Regions from separate parts of the Pontibacillus sp. ABV4_188 genome, predicted to be linked through region 2. Evidence: riboswitches for the same ligand, from Rfam matches in the RefSeq annotation. Region 2 holds a riboswitch; each other region holds the start of a gene.
The links. Region 2 has a riboswitch for cyclic di-GMP ahead of ACYX4O_RS19715 (EAL domain-containing protein). Riboswitches for the same ligand answer to the same signal wherever they lie in the genome.

Region 1 (6,398 bases), 1.1 Mb from region 2:
GTTCGATTTAACCGATCGGCTCTAGAAGGGCAAAAAGAGGCATTTGGTGAGGAAGTGTACGATCATTTGCTCCTTGATAAGCTTACTGCTGATATTAGGTCACAGGTCGAAGTGTTGTCAGATAAATCGTTGACTTATTCTGTTTACGATTATGTCAGTAGCGGGACTGAATCGCTATATAGTGTTATAGCAGAGTATAATCAGAAGATCCCTGATGGGTCTGATGTATTTACGTATACACATGAATTAGATGGTTTGGTTATAGAGCCAAAGTCAAATGTATCTTTATTAGAACAAGTCAATGACGTACCTCTTCAAAATCAAACCGCACTAAATGTGATGGCATCTGGTCTCTACGGAGCTGTATTGCAAACGAATTTTGATATCATACAAAGGCATATAAGCCGGCACCTACCTGCTTATGCTGAAAAGGGTAGGGAAGCGAGTGTAAACCTTTCAGAGGCACACGATTTTGTCTTTTTCAACCCGAATGAGTCCTCCTATAAAATCCAATTCGAGGTGAGTGAAGAAGCACTTACTGTTCAAATTGTAGGGTACCCCATTTCGAGGGAATATGAAGTACTGATACAAAACGAGCGTGAGATTGAGCCGCGTACTATTATTCAATATAGCCCCTTTGCAGTCGGACCGGAAATGAAAAGAGAAGGCGAAAAGGGACTGGCTTATGATGTGTTTAGAGAGATTTATAACCAGAACAATGAAGCCGTTGATACTGAATTTATTACTCAAGATTATTATCCCCCTGTCCATACACTAGAGGAGCGTCCGGAGCCTGTGGAACCTGTTACCACTGGCAACGGGAGCGAGGATCAGGATAGCTCAGACTCGCCGGGCGACAATGGTGAGGCGAGTAACGGAGATCATCAAGAGAATGAAGACTCTGGATCAAATTCAAACGGTTCAGAAGATGATGTGAATCAGTCGGATAATTCTACAGACAAAGATGGGTCAGAGAAAGGATCCTCTGGAGATTCTGACGATGAGAACGAAGGGCAAAAGTCTGACGGAACAGATGGAATATGGAGTCCTGATGAAGGTCCATCCAAAGGGGAATAACGTTAAGGAATGCGGACTCGATATAAGGGTTCGCATTTTCCTTACGAAGAGAGTGAGGAAAACGGAAAATGGCAGAACGTAAGCGTCTGGGAGACTTGTTAAAAGAAGCAGGCATGATTAAGGAAGGGCAAATTAAAGAAGCTCTAGAGACAAAGGAAAATGGTCAAAAACTAGGAGATGTTTTATTAGACAAAGGATACATAACCGAGCAGCAATTAATTGAAGTCCTAGAATTTCAGCTAGGCATTCCTCACATCTCCTTATACCAATATCCAATCGATACGAATCTGCTTTCGCTAATATCGAAAGATTTCGCCAGGCGAAACATTTTAATTCCGATTAGTAAAGAAGAGAATGAAATTGTCGTCGCTATGAATGATCCGATGGACTATTATGCGATAGATGACTTACAAATCTCAACAGGTTTTCAAATCTCACCTGTAATCGCAACAAAAGACGAGATCTATCAAGCGATTAACAAGTACTATAATCTAAACAGCGGTGAGGATTTAGAGCCTTCAGATGACCCTGATGATGCCCCTGCCATACGGTTGTTAAACCAAATGCTACAAGCGGGAGTTCAGATGAAAGCAAGTGACATTCACATTGACCCACAAGAAACGAAAGTGCTAATCAGGTACCGGGTGGACGGGGTGTTACGAACGGAGCAAGGACTTTCAAAGTCTATGCAAAATTCTTTAACGGCTCGTGTGAAAATTATGGCTAACTTAAACATTACAGAAGTTCGCTTACCTCAGGATGGTCGAATTAAGACGTTTATAGATCATACTCCTGTTGATTTGCGGATTTCCACCTTGCCTACCGTATATGGTGAGAAAATTGTTATACGAATCTTGAACCTTGGGAGCGCTATGGGGGATTTGAGTGATTTAGACTTTAACAAAATTAACTATAAACGTTACCTCGAATTAGTAAATCAGCCTTCAGGTCTTGTTTTAATTACCGGTCCAACTGGTTCAGGGAAGTCGTCTACGTTATACGCTTCTTTAAACCATTTAAATACAGACGACGTCAATATTATTACGGTAGAAGACCCGGTTGAATATCAATTGGATAAGATCAATCAAGTTCAGGTGAATGCGAATATCGGGCTCACCTTTTCAGCCGGACTGCGGTCGATTTTGCGACAAGATCCAAACATCATTATGGTCGGAGAGATTAGAGATTCTGAAACAGCAGAGATTGCGATTCGGGCATCCTTAACCGGCCACCTTGTATTTAGTACGCTTCACACAAATAGTGCCATCGCTACGATCCCGCGTTTAATTGATATGGATGTGGAGCCTTACTTAGTGATGTCATCTGTATCTGGTATTGTTGCTCAGCGACTCGTTCGGAAGATTTGTCGTGATTGTAAAACGGCCTACACACCAACTGAACTAGAAAAAGAGTTATTTCATAAGCGAGGGCTTAAGGTCGACACGGTTTATAAAGGCGAAGGGTGCAATAGTTGCCAGCATACAGGCTACAGAGGTCGTATGGCCATCCAAGAAGTACTGACCATCGATGAAGCCATTCGGAAGATGATGATGAACAATCGATCTATGTCTCAGATTAAAGAGTACGCCTGGAAGAAGGGGATGATCTTCTTAGTTGATGATGGCTTGCTTAAAGTTAAGCAAGGACATACGACGACAGAAGAAGTGCTGCGTGTAGCGAAAAGTGAGTAAGGAGGTGTGTTCATGAAAGAGCGATTTGAGAAATTATTAATAGCTGCATTTGAGCTGAAAGCATCGGATATTCATATAACTGTTGGGGTGCCTCCAATCTTTCGGCTGCATGGGGATTTAAAGCAGTACGGCAAAGAAACAATGCGACCAGATGATACATTTGGGATGGCAAAAGCAATTCTCTCACAAACGCTATGGGACAAGTTTAAAGAAAAAGGAGAGGTTGACTTTTCTTACGGTATACCTGGTGTGTCGCGTTTTCGTATTAATGCTTACCACCAACGAAACTGTGTATCACTAGCTGTAAGAATTGTGCCGACAGAGATCCCTACACTTGATGCCTTACATATGCCGAATGTGTTAAGAGAAATTGCTGAGAAACCTCAAGGGCTTGTGCTTGTTACAGGACCTACAGGAAGCGGGAAATCAACGACGCTAGCATCCATGATTGATTACATGAATAATTCGATGCGCCGCCATATCATTACACTTGAAGATCCTATTGAGTATTTACACTCTCACCGCTATTCCATTATCGATCAGCGTGAAGTCGGATTTGATACGAACAACTTTGCCAACGGCTTGCGTGCTTGTTTGCGCCAGGATCCTGACGTCATTTTAGTCGGAGAAATGAGAGACTTAGAGACCATTTCTACAGCCATCACAGCTGCTGAAACAGGACATCTGGTACTAGGAACGCTTCATACTACCGGGGCAGCAAGCACTATTGATCGAATTATTGACGTCTTTCCTCCGAATCAGCAAACCCAAGTGCGGATACAACTAGCTAGTGTCCTTCAATCCATTGTGTCTCAGCGCTTGTTTCAGCGTAAGGACAAGAAAGGGAGACGTGCTGCGACTGAGATTCTTATGAATACGTCCGCTGTTAAGAACCTTATCCGGAATGAGAAGATTCACCAGATTCCAAACATTATTCAGACGTCCAAAGCTCAAGGCATGCACACTCTTGATTTTTCTGTCCGTGCTTTAGTAGAGGAAGGGGTCATCACAACAGAAGCGGCCGCTCCGTTTTTAGAAGAGAGGGGGCAATAGGCATATGGCTTACTTCAAGTACAAAGCCCGTACATCTAAGGGAAAGATGAAGGAAGGACGTATAAAAGCTGACTCTAAACGAGAAGCTGTTGGGAAATTAAAAGAAGACGGGATGACCGTTGCCACCATTAATGAACTAAACAGCATATTGTATAAAGATATTCAACTAGGCAGTCAGGTGAAAAATAAAGAGTTTGTCATTTACCTTCGCCAATTTGCAACGCTGCTTGAATCAGGAATTTCTCTCATTCAATCTACTTATATATTAAAAGAACAAACATCGAGTAAGGCACTACAGCGTGCTCTCACTCAAATAGCAGAAGATCTTGAAGGAGGTCTTTCCTTCTCAGATGCAGCAGAAAAGCATCAAAAGATTTTCCCCGATTTGTTTGTAAATATGGTTCGCGCCGGTGAGGCCGGGGGTAACCTTGATGAAATTTTAGACCGGCTTGCTGCTTATTATGAAAAGCAGTACGACACACGCCAAAAGGTCATTTCAGCCCTCGCGTACCCGGTTGTTGTATTGGTTATTGCCATTGGGATCGTGATCTTCTTATTAAGCTTCGTCGTGCCCAGGTTTGCGGATATGTTCTTATCCTTTGGAGGCGATATCCCTCCGATTACGCAATTTGTAATGAGCTTAGGGGAACTATCTCAGAGTATGTGGTGGCTGTTTATTGTCATTCCACTCCTCCTTTATGGCGGCATTCAGTATATGAAACAGTACCCGCGATTCTCCTATGGTCTAGACCTTATGAAATTAAGGATTCCTATATTCGGCCCTCTTATTCAAAAGGCGGTACTCGCTCGTATGACTCGGACAATGAGCTCATTATTTAATAGCTCTGTGCCGATTTTACAGGCGGTGTATATTACAGAACGCATCGTCGGCAATAAAGTTGTCGAATCGGTCTTGAAAACGACAAGAAAATCCCTTGAGAAGGGAGAATCGATGGCCGCTCCGATGCAAAAGCATTGGATTTTCCCTCCGCTTGTAACACAAATGGTCTCTGTTGGGGAGAGCTCTGGTTCTTTAGATCATATGCTAGGGAAAGTAGCTGATTTCTATGAATCTGAGCTTGATTACGCAACAGATCGCATTAAAAGTTTAATAGAACCAGTTATGATTGCCTTCCTTGCGCTGATCGTCGGCGGCATTGTAGCAGCCATTGCCATTCCAATGTTCTCTATTTTTGAACAAATTGGGTAAATGTGCTAATTTCATAAGATAATAGTGGTAATAATGAGATAGATTTACTATAATAGGTGTAGATGATTACACGTACCAACATACCATCGGAAGCAACGATAGGTTGGCTGTATATGGGCACTTAGCCACCCTGGAGCGAGTAGTGCAACCGACCGTACATAATAGGAGATAGGTTTATGGTGTGGTCGTTTTTGTAACGAGTGTTTCATAATTATTTATTATAAAAAAAAGGGGAGAACAGACTCATGTTAAACAAGTTTCGTCAACTGATGAACAAAGATGAGAAAGGTTTTACGCTGATTGAACTACTCGCGGTAATTGTAATCTTAGGGATTATAGCTGCAATTGCTGTGCCTAGTATTGCAAATGTGGTTGAAAACAGTAAAAAAGATGCGGTTATTCGTTCTGCTGAGCAATTGGTAGAAGCTTATAGATCTATGAGTGCGTTAGAAGAAGGTGTAGGAACTACCGCTAAGTCAGTTGCGGATATGGTAGATGCGGGGTACTTAGAGAGTAATGGTAAAATAACATCAGGAACAGTAACTCCACAAACAGATAGTGGAGGAGATGTAACTGGATATAAAGTTGAAATTACTACAAATGGTTACACTATCTCTAGTACAGATGTAGATTCATTAACTCGGAGCGACGTCACTAAAGTGGGTGGATAATTTGTAAAACACATATGAAGTCCCCCATTTATGGGGGGCTTCCACTCTTTTATATCGAGGTTAAAATGATGAACTTATATATTCTTTTTTATTTTACAATATTCGGTATTGTTCTAGGATCTTTTTTTAACGTAGTTGGTTTACGTGTACCACAGAAGCAAATGTTTACTCAAGCGCGGTCACATTGCCCTAACTGCAACTACATCCTAAATTGTCTTGATCTAGTCCCTGTCTTTTCCTACATCACGCTAAAAGGCAAATGCCGCAACTGCAAAACAAGCATCTCACCCCTATACCCGATAGTCGAAGCGGCTACGGGATTTTTGTATGCTTACAGCTTTATACTTTTCGGCTTCTCAACTGAACTCATCGTGGCCCTTCTTTTCACCTCGTTGCTGGTGATTATTACCGTAACCGACCTAACCTACATGCTTATCCCTAATGTAATCCTACTCTTTTTCTTACCCTTACTCATAATAGGGAGAGTTATTTCCCCTCTCGACCCATGGTGGGGTTCGGTAGCTGGAGCAGCAACAGGGCTTATTCTAACAGCCATCATAATTATCGCCAGCCGAGGTGGTATGGGTGGTGGAGATATGAAACTGTTTGGTGTTATTGGCATTGTGCTTGGACTTCCTGGTGTGTTGTTAGCCTTTTTCCTCTCGACTTTATACGGATCGGTTATAAGTGGCGTAT
Region 2 (6,398 bases):
TCTTTATCACCTTTTATTTCAAATGATATTAGGCCCCCTCCTTGTTTCATTTGCTTTTTCATAATCTCATAATTCTCATGCTGAGCATCTCCAGGATAATAAACACTACTTACTAAGGCATGATCTTTTAAACGAGCAACGACATTCTCCGCATTCGCACAGTGACGATCCATACGTACAGGCAGGGTCTTCAATCCTCTCAATAGCAGCCATGCATCAAATGGAGAAATAATACCTCCGATATCTTTCTGGGTCGTCATGGCCAGCTGTTGAATAATGTCCTGGTTTCCTACTAATAACCCTGCCACGACATCCCCATGCCCGCCAATATATTTTGTGGCGCTATGAAGAACAAGGTCACACCCAAGCTCAAGCGGCTTCTGTAAATAAGGAGTGGCAAATGTGTTATCGACTACAACCGGAATCTCATAATCCTTAGCCACTTTGGCAACCATTTCTAAATCAATTAATTCCATCGTCGGGTTAATCGGTGTTTCGACATAAATACAGCTCGTTTCCGGCCGAATTAACTTCCGGATCTCTTCCTCTGTATTCATTGTAGAAAAAGAAGTTGTAATATTGTATTTGTCTTCCATCATGGATAATAAACCAAATGTACACCCATAAACCCCACGAGAACAAAGGATATGATCGTTGGCCTTCGTTAAACCGATTAAAACAGCTGAGACAGCTGCCATCCCAGATCCGAATGCCAGTCCCGCTCCGCCCCCTTCAAGCTGAGCAATACGATCCTCTAGCGCCCTTACAGTCGGGTTGCCTAATCTCGAGTAGACATATCCATCCTCTGTCCCTCTGAATCGATTTTCTCCCTGCTCTGCACTATCGAAGGTAAATGTTGACGTTTGAAATAGCGGTGTTGTCAGGCTTCCTAAAAAGTCTTTTGAGTCATAACCTCCATGAATAACTTTCGTTTCAAACCCGTGTTCTTTCTTCCCCATCGTGGTGTCCCCCTTTTTGCCTCTAAAGCCTTCTATTCACATCATATGAGATGTTGACAGAAAATGAAAGCGTTTTCTTTTTATTTTAAAATGGTTTTGTTAACTAGTTTTGCGGGAGGAGGCCGTTACGCTTTGAGGAGTGCTAGGGTTTGCTCGGGGACAACTCGCTTTCCTGCGGGGAGCCTAGGAAGCCTCTATACTACTACCTATTACCTATCATATGAAGAACTCTCGATAAGAACACCCCAACTCCAATAGTCGGGACGACCTGGCCATGCGTCAGGACGAGCGCCCAAAGTGGCGGGACGACCTGACCATGCGGCGAGACGCCCACCCGAAGTGTCAGGACGCCATGCCCATGCGGCGAGACGCCCACCCGAAGTGTCAGGATGCCATGGCCATGCGGCGAGACGCCCACCCAAAGCGGCGAGACGACCTGGGCATGCGGCAAGACGCCCATCAGAACATCCCAAAACCAAAAGCGCAAACTGCCTCAAATAAGACAATTCACCTCTCCTTTCACCTTGTTAGGATTTGTCTCTTAGGGCAAGGCTGATTCCGATGATTCCTAGTAATACTCCCTTTGCTATATTCAACCTTCTTCCGACTTGAGGGACTTTTGATAGCCAATTTCCTACCTTCTCAGCAAAGAAGCTGATTGTGGTGAAAATAATGAAGGCTTGTATCAGAAATAAGACTCCGAGCGTTACCATTTGGAAAGGAACATCCCACGCTTCTTTTGAATGGTCGATAAATTGTGGAAATAAAGCAAGGAAGAAAAGGGATACTTTGGGGTTAAGGATATTCATGAGCACCCCTCTTTTATAAAGCTTCTTATACTCAAGTGCTTGCTTAGATTCAACCTGAAGATCCCCACCTTCTTCTTTAAATGCTTGCCATGCTAGATATAGCAAATAAACTGCCCCAGCGTATTTGACTACCATAAAAGCTAGCGCAGATTGATAGACAAGAGCTGTGATTCCAACAGCTGCTGCTAGTGTGTGGACGAGTATCCCTGTACATAATCCAAATGTTGTAGCAATACCTGCTCTTTTATTTTGAGAAATGCTTTGGGCTAACACAAATAAATTATCCGGTCCAGGCATCAGTGTGAGCACTACAGCAGCTCCTAGAAACGATAGCAAAAGATAAATACTCAAGTGAAACACCTACTTTCTTCTTTTGAATAGAATGTATATAGGTTTTATATTAGCGGGTCAGAGGTGATTTTGGAATATTTTTCTGATGCAGAGAGGAGCACAACATGGCTTATCAATGGGGAGTGGATTCTACACAAGAAGCCACGAAAGAGTTATATGACTGTGTACTAAAGAAATATGGAAAGCCTAAATACTGGGGGAGATATTTATCAACAGTTCCTGAGGTATCAGAAGGATTAACGGTCTCCGAAATTGAACGGTTGCATAATAACGGCACAAAAGTTATGGCCATTTATAATAATTTCACGGAGGCTACAGGGTACAGGAAAGGGAAAGTTATTGCTCAAAACGCTGTGTTTCATGCCAGACGTTTAAATTTCCCTAAAGGAAAGGTTTTGTTTGCGAACGTTGAAAATTTCTTTAAAGTTGATGAGTCCTGGATTCGAGGCTACGTCGAAGGCATGCACGCTTCGGGATATCAACCTGGGTTTACTTGCGATCCTACAAATGGAAAATTTAATGAAGCCTTTTGTAAAGCAACCTCAAAGGATAATAAAGTGTCTCTACAGTCCGTTCTATGCAGTGTAGAACCGGAAACTGGAGTTACAAGAGCACGTAAAGCACCGAAATACACACCCGCTAAACTTTCATGTAAATCGAATGTATGGGGTTGGCAATATGGCCGCAACGCAGATGCTTGTCCCATCAACACTAATCTCATCAATGACCGCCTCCTTAATTTATTGTGGTAATAAGGAATCTGGCTAAGGACCAATCAGAAAATGGTCTCTTAGCCTTTTATTCCTACACCCTCCAACGTTAAAATGTAAAGCCAGTCTTTAATTTGTGTAAAAATTTAAACAATTAACCTTTATTTGCTAAGTAAATATTGCTATGATAATAGTACTAGTTTCTACATAATACGACAGGAAGCTTTGAAACCAATCTATATTTGGGCGCTTATGGTTGGTCGAGCTAGTAGCGCAACCGGCCGCATTGATTTTTACTCAATGGGGTTTTTTTAGCTTCAAAAGCCTTTGAATGAGTATTCATTTATTTTCGTGATTTCGTTTCACCCTAATCATTATAAATTATTAGAATGTGATCCATCACAACCATTTGAACACGGGGGATTTTATGAATATTTTTGAACTTTTAAAGAGAAACCGTCTATTTCACAATTATCAGCCCCTTCATCACCTGGCCGATGATGCTATTTATGGATATGAGGCTCTGCTACGCTCTACTATACAATCTAGTCCTGAAGCCCTTTTTAAAATTGCTATGCAATCGAACACTCTCTATAAACTTGATACCATGTCGATCGAAAAAGCCTTTACGCATTATTCTAATCAGCTTAATAATCAAAAACTGTTTCTAAATATGTTTATGTCTACCCTTCTTCATCCCAACTTCATCCGATTTATGCACTCTATGCTAGACGCTCCTTCTTCTCCTGTCCCATCTATCGTTTTCGAGATGAATGAAGCGAAGGAAGAGGAGGCCATGTGGGAGTCTCCCCTTCTCCCCACTCGTATTCACACTTTACGGGAGATGGGAATTCAATTTGCAATTGATGATTTTGGACAAGGGGCTACTTCATTAAAGAAAGCAGTTGAAATGGAACCAGAGTACTTGAAGCTTGATCGCTATTTTGCTACCGACCTAGCTACAAGTGATAAAAAGCAAAAACTAGTCTCCCTTTTCACAGATTATTTTAAAGGAGATACAACGGTCGTATTAGAAGGGATCGAGACAGGGGATGACCTTAAGTTAGCCAAAGAGATCGGGATTGATGTAGCTCAAGGGTACTATATTGGCAAGCCTCAAGCCCTTATTGTGGGGTGACTCCCACCCGACCAAAAGACCACTGATTATCTTACCAATCAGTGGTCTTTGTTTCGGTTAAAAGGCAAAGTGGCAGAAAACGGAAACACTCTTTCAGCTTCGAGCTTTCAACTACCCTGCCCTAGCTTGTTATAAAGATTAACAACAATAACCTTTAACAGAGCTAAGACAAAAAAGAAGCTGCCATCTGGCAGCTTCTTTTTTGCGAGATAAGAGGAGAGCTTAGAATGAGCGCTCTTCTTCAATCTCATGATATTTATCAAGAATGTACAATTTACTTGGTTTGTGTTCTTGAGCCATTTCTTCTGCTTTCTCAATGGCTTTATCTTTCTTCTCATACTTGTCAGTAGGAGCTACGTCCTCTACTTTTACATACCATTCTGTTGCATCTTTGTTGGGTGCTACTGTGTATTCTCTCATGTATTATCGCTCCTTTTTTGTTTTGGGTTATACCTATATGTTCCCAACCTTGAAGCGTATAAAACATATAACCGAATAATTGGATATGCTATAAGACGCCCGTTATGCTGTAGCCCATTTACCTACGGTTTCAAGGGCTGATTGTTCCGGGAAATACTCAATGAAATAACGATAAAACAGAGCTTCTTGTTTACTGCGGATATCCACCGGAGCTGCTGTGTTAATACGAGCTAATTCTGAATCGGATATTGTTTCCTCAGCATAGGTTTCAAGCAAATCTAATGCTCCACTACCAGCTGAAAATTCTTCCTTCTTTCTCCACAATACCTGGTCCGGTAATACTCCATCAAATGATTCTCGCAATATGGTTTTCTCCATTTGTTCTGCCGTATGAAGCTTTTGTTCAGACGGAATACGTAAAGCTGTTTCAATTAATTCTAAATCTAAGAACGGCACGCGTAGTTCAATGGAGTGAGCCATACTCATTCTGTCTCCCCGTTGTAAGTTAATATTATGAAGGGTATTTATGATCCGAATGATTTCTTCATTAAGAGACTCTGTCGTCTGAAATTTCTTCATATATTCATAACCTGCAAAAATCTCGTCAGCTCCTTCTCCCGAAAGGATCACCTTCACATGTTGTGAGGCAAGTTTAGACACAAAGTAATTCGGAATGGCACTTCTTACTAAAGAAGGTTCATAGGATTCCAAGGCATATACGACATGAGGGATGGCCTCTATTAATTCTTCTTGTGTATATATGTATTCGTAATGATCTGACCCTATTGAGTTAGCTACATCACGAGCACGCTCAATATCTTCACTTCCAGCTGATCCAACACAGAAGGATTTCACCGTTCCTCCCTGCTCTTTAGCCTTCTTTGCAGCAATCGCTGAAATTAAGCTACTATCTAATCCACCACTCAAGAGAACGCCAACCTCCACATCTGCCAGAAGTCTTTTCTCTATCGCTTGTTCAAGCTTTTCTCGTATCGCTGTGGTCATTTCACGACGCGTTGTTTGGGCGGGTTGATCTGGATGCTTGATCTGTCTGTATTTTACAAAGCCAGTTTCTGGCGTATAATAAGTTCCAGGAGGAAATTCCTGCACATTATTTGTGATAAGATATAAGGTCTTTAATTCAGAAGAGAACACATAATTCCCTTCGTCATCTTGTCCGTAATATAAAGGCTTAATCCCTAATGTATCTCTCGCCGCAACGAATGTATCCGTTAGCTCATCAACGATGACGAACGCGAACATACCATCAAGTTTCTCTATACTCTTAACCCCTTCTGTTTCAATTAATTTTAACGCAACTTCACTATCGGAATGGGTTAAAAAAGACGTTTGCTGTTCTAACTCACTTTTCAATTCTAAGTAATTATAAATTTCACCATTACACACGATCCACTTTGTTTTCTCTTCATTGGATATTGGCTGAATACCATCATCTAGCCCAATAATGGATAAACGTTGGTGTCCTATATGGAAACCTTCTAAAGGGACTTGTTTTCCCTCATCAGGTCCTCTATGTTTCATACTCTCTAGAATGTCTTTCATTTTATTCGTTTCTACATGGCCTGTTGTGGCGAATATGCCGCACATATTATTGGGTCACCTCTACTGTTTTATTTTGAATATGACGTTCATTATATAAGTTCTCTTCCAAAGAACCAAATACTGGACACTCATCCATTTTTGTATATTTAAGATAATTCCAAGGGATCTCTCCCATTATTTTAATGAGTTCCGAATAGATCGCTTTATTTGGTTCTATTTAAAGAGATATACCCTTTTTTTATGTTAATGTTCTATGTAACCTCAATTTTTTTCAATTTGGTTCGAAAAGGTATGTAAAAAGATGAATCATTTTTCATATAATATAGGTAATATATAGCCGATTTACACTATATAGAATGGGGAATGCGTGTTATGATACGGTACAATTGATAATTGTCAGGTGTGATCGACATGAAACGAATTGCATTAACAGTTTTATTTTTATTCA
Region 3 (6,398 bases), 270 kb from region 2:
GAGAACTCATAGGATTTTCCATCACTACCTGGCGTTTCTTCTACAACCACGTATTCTGTACCGCTCTCTGCACTTGCGATAGAAGTTTTACTATCATCAAAAGCAACATTTAACTCCCCAGTTGAAACCGTGTTATCCACAGTCAATGCATCCGTCCAATAAGCATATCCAGCACCTGTTACCATCATTCCTGCAATAACTGCAGAAGCTACAAATTTAGTACCCTTCAAAACAATCTCTCCCTTAAATGTGATTTGATTATTGCTTACAGTTAATAGATTACTATGATAAGAAAGCTAAAGCGCCATACTTAAGGATAGTCTTGCTTTATACTTTTTTAGAGATAGGTGTACTACTTTTGGGTACCATTTGTTGTTTAGTGCATAAGAAAACCCGCACGATCATAACGATCATCCGGGTTGGGGTGATATCTTTTACTGTGCGTTATGCTGTTCCCAGTTAAATTTGATATCGAACTGAGTGGTAAGGTTTTCTGAATCATTATTAGAGTTATGATCTAGGTAAAAAATGATACAATTTTGCTCATCAGGATTGTAAGCAGGAATTTCAGCAGCTACTTCATCTTTATACTCATCTGGAATATCGAATAGGATATAATCGCCTGGTTCCATTTGTAGATTCTGAAGCATTGTATCTAATTTAGTTTCTAGGTTATTCAAATTACCGATGAAGAACTTTCCGCCCTTATAATTATTGTTTTCATCGAAGTGTACGTAACCACCAGCAGCTTTCATGTCATTAGCTAAGACTCCCGCTGCTTCAGAAAAGTCCACTTCAACGTTTTTAAGCTTAGCTGGAATAGAACCAGTGTTCTCTACCTTAGCTGCATAAAGTCCCATAGCACCAGGGTACATGTTCTCAAAGTTAACAGTTAATTGATCAGCATCTTGTGATATTGTACTATCCATCATATATTTTGTTTCTCCTGTCGTATCTACTGCTAACTGTAAAGGAAGGAAGCCCTCATCAACAAACTCTACATCAAATTCCCCAGTTGAAACCGTATTATCTACCGTTAAAGCATCTGTCCAATACGCATAACCTGCTCCTGTAACCATCATTCCTGCAATAACTGCAGTCGTAATAAACTTTGGTGCTTTCATACAACCATCTCCCCGATTAAGTTTGGTGAATCTAATTGTATTGTAGTGGAGAATGTTTGAAAGCTCGCCATGAATAAGAGTGATTTTCTATACTACTTGTGGTTTCTGAAAAGGAACGATTGGATAAGAAGAATACTACTTTAGTGTAATGGACGATCATTCATTATGATATATAATAGGAATAAATAACCAAACGTTTTAAGTTTTAGTTTGTGGCAAAGACTGACAGATTACCCATGTATCCAACATCAAATAATGTCGAGGTCTAGCGATTATCCATGAGAGTTGAGATATAAGGTTGGGAGATGTCTAGTTTTTGTGGTTTACAGAATTACCCACATAGTATTACTTTAGATATAGACGAAAGGTAATGAAGTGTATTCTTATTTTGGGCACTTTGGATACACGGAGCCAGTAGTGCAACCGGTTCGGCTTTCATTGGGAAGGCTTTTTTGTTTGTTATAACGATTGTCTTCCCCAATCCTTTTGAAAGGTGCGTACATAATGTTAGCCTTAGTTGGTTTACCCATTCGGTTTGATATGAATTATAATAATGTCTTACATGTCTATCGTTTCATGTCTATCTTTATCTCTTTTATATTTTACCTCTTAATGGATAATTACCTATCTATAATAAATATGATACTTGTCCTTTTGCTGATTTTATCCTCTTCGCTCTTAATTGTTTGGCTCTATGAAAGAGCTAAGGATGTCCCTTGGAAGTTAAATACGCTTTTGATCATTGAAACTGTTGGGATTACCTTACTCTTACTACCGAGCGGAGGGTTGAATGGGATTTTTGTGTGGTATGCATTAAACCCTGTATTGCTGGCAGCTCATATTTTGCCTCTTTTGTACTGTTGGCTTTATTTATCTTTCTATCTACTTTTCCTTTATTACTTTTCTGCTCAAGGAACTTTAAGTCTGAGTTCTGCTCTGTTGTATGGTTTAGCCTATATATTGATAACATTAGCTGTGCAGTTATTTTCAGTAGTGCTTAAGGAGCTTAAGTGGAAAAATAACAAACTTGATCAACAGTCTAACCACTTGTCAGACATGAATAAGAAGCTTAATGTCGCGAATCAAAAGGCGCAGCAGGGAATGGATCATATCATGGATCTTTATAAGATCTTAGAAGGCATAAATAGTCATGAGTCGTACAATGTCATAATTCAGAATTTTCTGTCTTATGCACGTAGGTTAACAGATTGTACTTTTGCTTTCTATTTGAATGAAAGAGTTAGCCGAGAGGGCGGTTCCCAAGCTCTTTATACAAATCCTCTCCAATACTCAGGAACAGCGGACTTAGGTAGGTACTTGATTCGTGCATCCAACTTGTATAGTGGATCACCCAAGCTTGTGACATTTAATTCTAAAAAACTGGTGATTGTAGGGGTTACCACTTCGTTTCAGAGATACGGGATTCTAGGAGTGGAAATCGAGGATGCGAATAAGGAAGAACTTGAGTTTATTAATAAACAACTTAGCTTTCTTGGAAAACTGTGTGCCATTACATATGAAAGGATTTCATATGAAGAGGTAAACTCTCAACTTCTCCTTCTGGAAGAACAAAATCGCATTGCGAACGAAATACACGATAGCGTTTCTCAACGATTGTTTAGCATAAATTATGCCATGCATGCTATAAACCAGGGACAGATTGATGAAGAAATTAGAGACAAGTTGTTGATGGTTGAAGAATTCTCAAGAGAAGCCGCTACCGAATTAAGAAAATGTATTTATAAATTGAGCTCAACTAAACAAACAGAAATGGCGTTCGGTAGTAAGCTTATATATTATCTGGATCATGTAGCCGAACTCAATGATATAACGATTCGAAAAAGTATATGTCCTAGTCTGGAGGATTTATCAATGGATACAAAAAGAGTCATCTACCGTATTGTTGTTGAATCAATTGGAAATGCCATACGTCACGGGAAGGCAACTGTTATCGAAGTGAACGTAAATAAATTGGAGAATAAGGTTCATTTGTTTATAGAAGATAATGGAACTGGTTTTGATGTGGAGCATGTTTATAGAAAAGGGGGAGGTTTAGGGATAAAGAATGTTCGCGAGCTTGCTAATCAGTATAATGGCAAACATTCTATTGTAAGTCATGTAGATGTAGGGACCAAAGTTAAAGTCACTTTAAACGTGAAGAGGAGTGGGGATATCAATGAAGTTGTTAGTAATTGATGATCATCCGTTAGTTCGGGAAGGACTTGTTTCATTGTTTAAGTTAGAGAACGAAGGTTCAATTATTTTCGAAGCCAATGATAAAAATACAGGCTTAGCTAGTATCAAGAATGAAAAGCCTGACATTGTATTAGTTGATTTACGTCTTGGGTTGGATTCTGGGTTTCATCTTATTGAAGAGGCGAAAGAATTAAAGGGTTTAAAAACACGTTTTATCATACTGACTTCATCTGCTAGATCAGAAGACTTTATAAAAGCTAAAGAGTTAGGAGCTTCTGGTTACATACTGAAAGAAGCTATGCCAGAGGAGTTGGTGCATGGGGTGAATGTAGTAAGTAACGGGAGAAAATATTACGATCCGGGAGTATTGGAACTGCTTTTAGAAGAAGAATCATGTGAATTAGATGAGCTTAATCAGTTAACGAATAAAGAATTAGAAGTATTAAGAGCTATTGGGATGGGTTACTCAAACCGAGAGATATCATCTCATTTGTTTATAACGGAAAATACAGTCAAGAAACACGTGAGTCAGATATTAGATAAATTAGATTTGCCTGACCGAACGCGAGCTGCTCTTTACGCTAACGCAAAAGGGATAGCTTGCTATATCTTACCTGATCGGAGTTTAGCTTAACAACTATAACGAGAAAGTAGTGGTTGGTATGAAGCGCAGAAGACACCTTTTTAGGGGCAACGTACTTTGGATATGGTGCTCTGCTATTTTCTTCTTATGTGGCGCAGGTATAAGCTATGCGCATTTCCAGAATCAAATAACTATATCAGCTCACCTTGGCACAGGTGAATTGAGTCTAGTTTACCTAAATGAGTACAGCGTGCATCCGCAAAAGGGAATCGAAAATACGGAATTTCATGTTACGAATGATCGTTTATATTTTAAAGCTGATATGGAGGAAGGGTATAAAGGCAGCTTAACGTATAAAGTTAAAAACACCGGCACGCTCCCTGTAGAAATAGAAGACGAGATCATAAAACCACAAGAATCAAAAGAACTTATGGTTAAAATCCATCCATCATTTCGATCAAAAGTACTTTCATATAAGCAATGGGAAAATCCATGATGGAGAGAGGAGAAGGTTTTCATTGAAGAAGAATGTAATGCTTTTAATAGGGAGTATCTTTTGCGGAGTTGCACTATTTTCTAATAGCTATGGACTGTGGGAAAAAAGCTTAACTATTGAAAGTCAAATAAACATTATCTCTGAATCTGAGGAAGAAAAAGCAGAAGAACATACTGAAAAAGATAAAAAAGAAGATCCGCAGGAACAAAACAATAGTGGAGACCAAGAAAAAGGGAAAAATCAAGAAAAGCCAAAAGAAGATGAACGAGAGGAAGACAATGAAAAAATAAAGGAGCAAAAGACAGAACAAGATAAAGAGCAAGTAGAGGATCACTCAAAGAAAGAAGTAACCACTTCTGTTGAAGAAGGAAATGCAAGCGAGTCTTCTAAGACACTAAGCCAAGAAACTGGGGAGTCGAGTAATTTAAGTGAAAATGACAAAAAAAAAGATAAACGTGAAGTAAAAGAAAAGATAGATTCTGAGTTAACGAAATCAGAAGATGAAGAGAAATAGAGGGGGAGCAGCTGAGTGAAACCTTATATTTCGAATCAAAGCGTATACATTCGTTGTATATTTCTTCTATTTATTGGAGTTGTTTTATATGGCATAACGAAGACTCCTCTTCTTCCTATTAGTGGTCAAATCATGAACTATGTAATGGAACCTTTATTATGGGTGATGGTCTTATTTCTCATTTGGTCATTCCCTCGCCTCCGCACGGGTGGGAAAAAGAGGTACGGAGGAATGATTAATATATGGGCTTTTAATATTGGCTTAATCGCTGTGGCCGTACTATTTTTTGCGGGTTTAATAGGTGGCTTTGGGAAAAGCCCTTACGATCATTCCTTTTTTGGTCTAGTTGTGAATGGTATATCTTTTATCGCTATCATAGCAGGGCAAGAGCACCTAAGAAGCTTTGTGGTTAATGGTATGAAGAAGAAAACGGGGCATGTCTTCTTAGTGCTTGTCTCACTATATATGACTGCAATCACAATCCCCTACACTCAATATTTAAACAATAAAGGCAGTGAGGAGTGGGTGCAATTCTTAGCCCAGTCTATTGCGCCCGGATTTGCCGAACACCTCTTAGCTACATATCTAGTCTATTTAGGTGGGCCTTTTCCGGCTATAATTTATTTTTTTCTAGTAGAGGGCTTCGAATGGTTCTCTCCCGTGTTACCGGATCTTCAGTGGATCACAAAATCTTTACTAGGGACGTTAACACCTATCTTCTCTTATTTAGTCCTAATGTATTTATATCGGAAAGCATCAAATCAGATTTCGCAGGATCAACAAGAGAATCCATACTCCATAATGGTGTCTGGAGTAATTTCGATTGTGGTGGTATGGTTTTGTGTTGGGGTTTTTCCTATTTTTCCCTCAGCTATTGCTACGGGTAGTATGGAGCCTAAAATTCAACCCGGGGACGTTACGATCGTGAAAGAAATTGATGGACAGAAGGTGGCGGTTGGGGATGTCATCCAATATCAAAGAGATAATATATTTATATCACACAGGGTAATTGAAGTAATCAGGGAAGACAGTACTATACTTTATAAAACGAAAGGTGACAACAATTCGATAGCTGATGCTGAACTTGTTCATCCTTCTCAGATTAAAGGGGAAGTTATTTACGTTGTTCCTAAGATAGGATGGTTGTCTTTAATTGTGCGTAGAACAGATCATGTTCCACGTAATGAAGTAGAATTCTAAATTTATAGAGAAGGTGAGCCTAAATATGCGATACAAATGGAATCCTTTACTACGATATTCATTAATCGGAATTATGGTTATTCTTGTAATAGTGGGAGGGATTAAGTTATACCAACAATTTGCCCATCCTGCCATGGTTGAAAAGGAACAATCAACTTTCAATTATAATCAAAAAGGTGATATTAACTATGAGGTGCTTGTTAAATCCAACCCTTTGTATAGCCATGACCGGTTAGAGGAAGGGAAGTCTTATTTAGTTAATTTTGTTGATCAGCTCCTGACCTC

Region 1: another riboswitch for cyclic di-GMP. It lies ahead of ACYX4O_RS14820 (competence type IV pilus major pilin ComGC); the one in region 2 lies ahead of ACYX4O_RS19715 (EAL domain-containing protein).
Region 3: another riboswitch for cyclic di-GMP. It lies ahead of ACYX4O_RS18510 (sensor histidine kinase); the one in region 2 lies ahead of ACYX4O_RS19715 (EAL domain-containing protein).

Annotation. Positions count from the first base shown of each region.
Region 1 is NZ_CM149975.1:2,863,632-2,870,029, reverse strand. Features, by position in the region: gene ACYX4O_RS14840 (VanW family protein) at 1-1,077, shown strand, start outside; gene ACYX4O_RS14835 (GspE/PulE family protein) at 1,146-2,768, shown strand; gene ACYX4O_RS14830 (type IV pilus twitching motility protein PilT) at 2,781-3,821, shown strand; gene ACYX4O_RS14825 (type II secretion system F family protein) at 3,826-5,031, shown strand; cyclic di-GMP riboswitch class II at 5,112-5,194, shown strand; gene ACYX4O_RS14820 (competence type IV pilus major pilin ComGC) at 5,277-5,702, shown strand; gene ACYX4O_RS14815 (prepilin peptidase) at 5,717-6,398, shown strand, end outside.
Region 2 is NZ_CM149975.1:3,932,915-3,939,312, forward strand. Features, by position in the region: gene megL (methionine gamma-lyase) at 1-959, opposite strand, end outside; gene ACYX4O_RS19705 (LysE family translocator) at 1,487-2,119, opposite strand; gene ACYX4O_RS19710 (glycoside hydrolase domain-containing protein) at 2,224-2,871, shown strand; cyclic di-GMP riboswitch class II at 3,039-3,117, shown strand; gene ACYX4O_RS19715 (EAL domain-containing protein) at 3,257-3,967, shown strand; gene ACYX4O_RS19720 (DUF2188 domain-containing protein) at 4,190-4,387, opposite strand; gene asnB (asparagine synthase B) at 4,490-5,995, opposite strand; gene ACYX4O_RS19730 (SGNH/GDSL hydrolase family protein) at 6,362-6,398, shown strand, end outside.
Region 3 is NZ_CM149975.1:3,667,836-3,674,233, reverse strand. Features, by position in the region: gene ACYX4O_RS18520 (SipW-dependent-type signal peptide-containing protein) at 1-230, opposite strand, end outside; gene ACYX4O_RS18515 (SipW-dependent-type signal peptide-containing protein) at 435-1,124, opposite strand; cyclic di-GMP riboswitch class II at 1,479-1,562, shown strand; gene ACYX4O_RS18510 (sensor histidine kinase) at 1,629-3,320, shown strand; gene ACYX4O_RS18505 (response regulator) at 3,301-3,954, shown strand; gene ACYX4O_RS18500 (hypothetical protein) at 3,983-4,399, shown strand; gene ACYX4O_RS18495 (hypothetical protein) at 4,422-4,913, shown strand; gene ACYX4O_RS18490 (signal peptidase I) at 4,929-6,113, shown strand; gene ACYX4O_RS18485 (DUF5305 family protein) at 6,139-6,398, shown strand, end outside.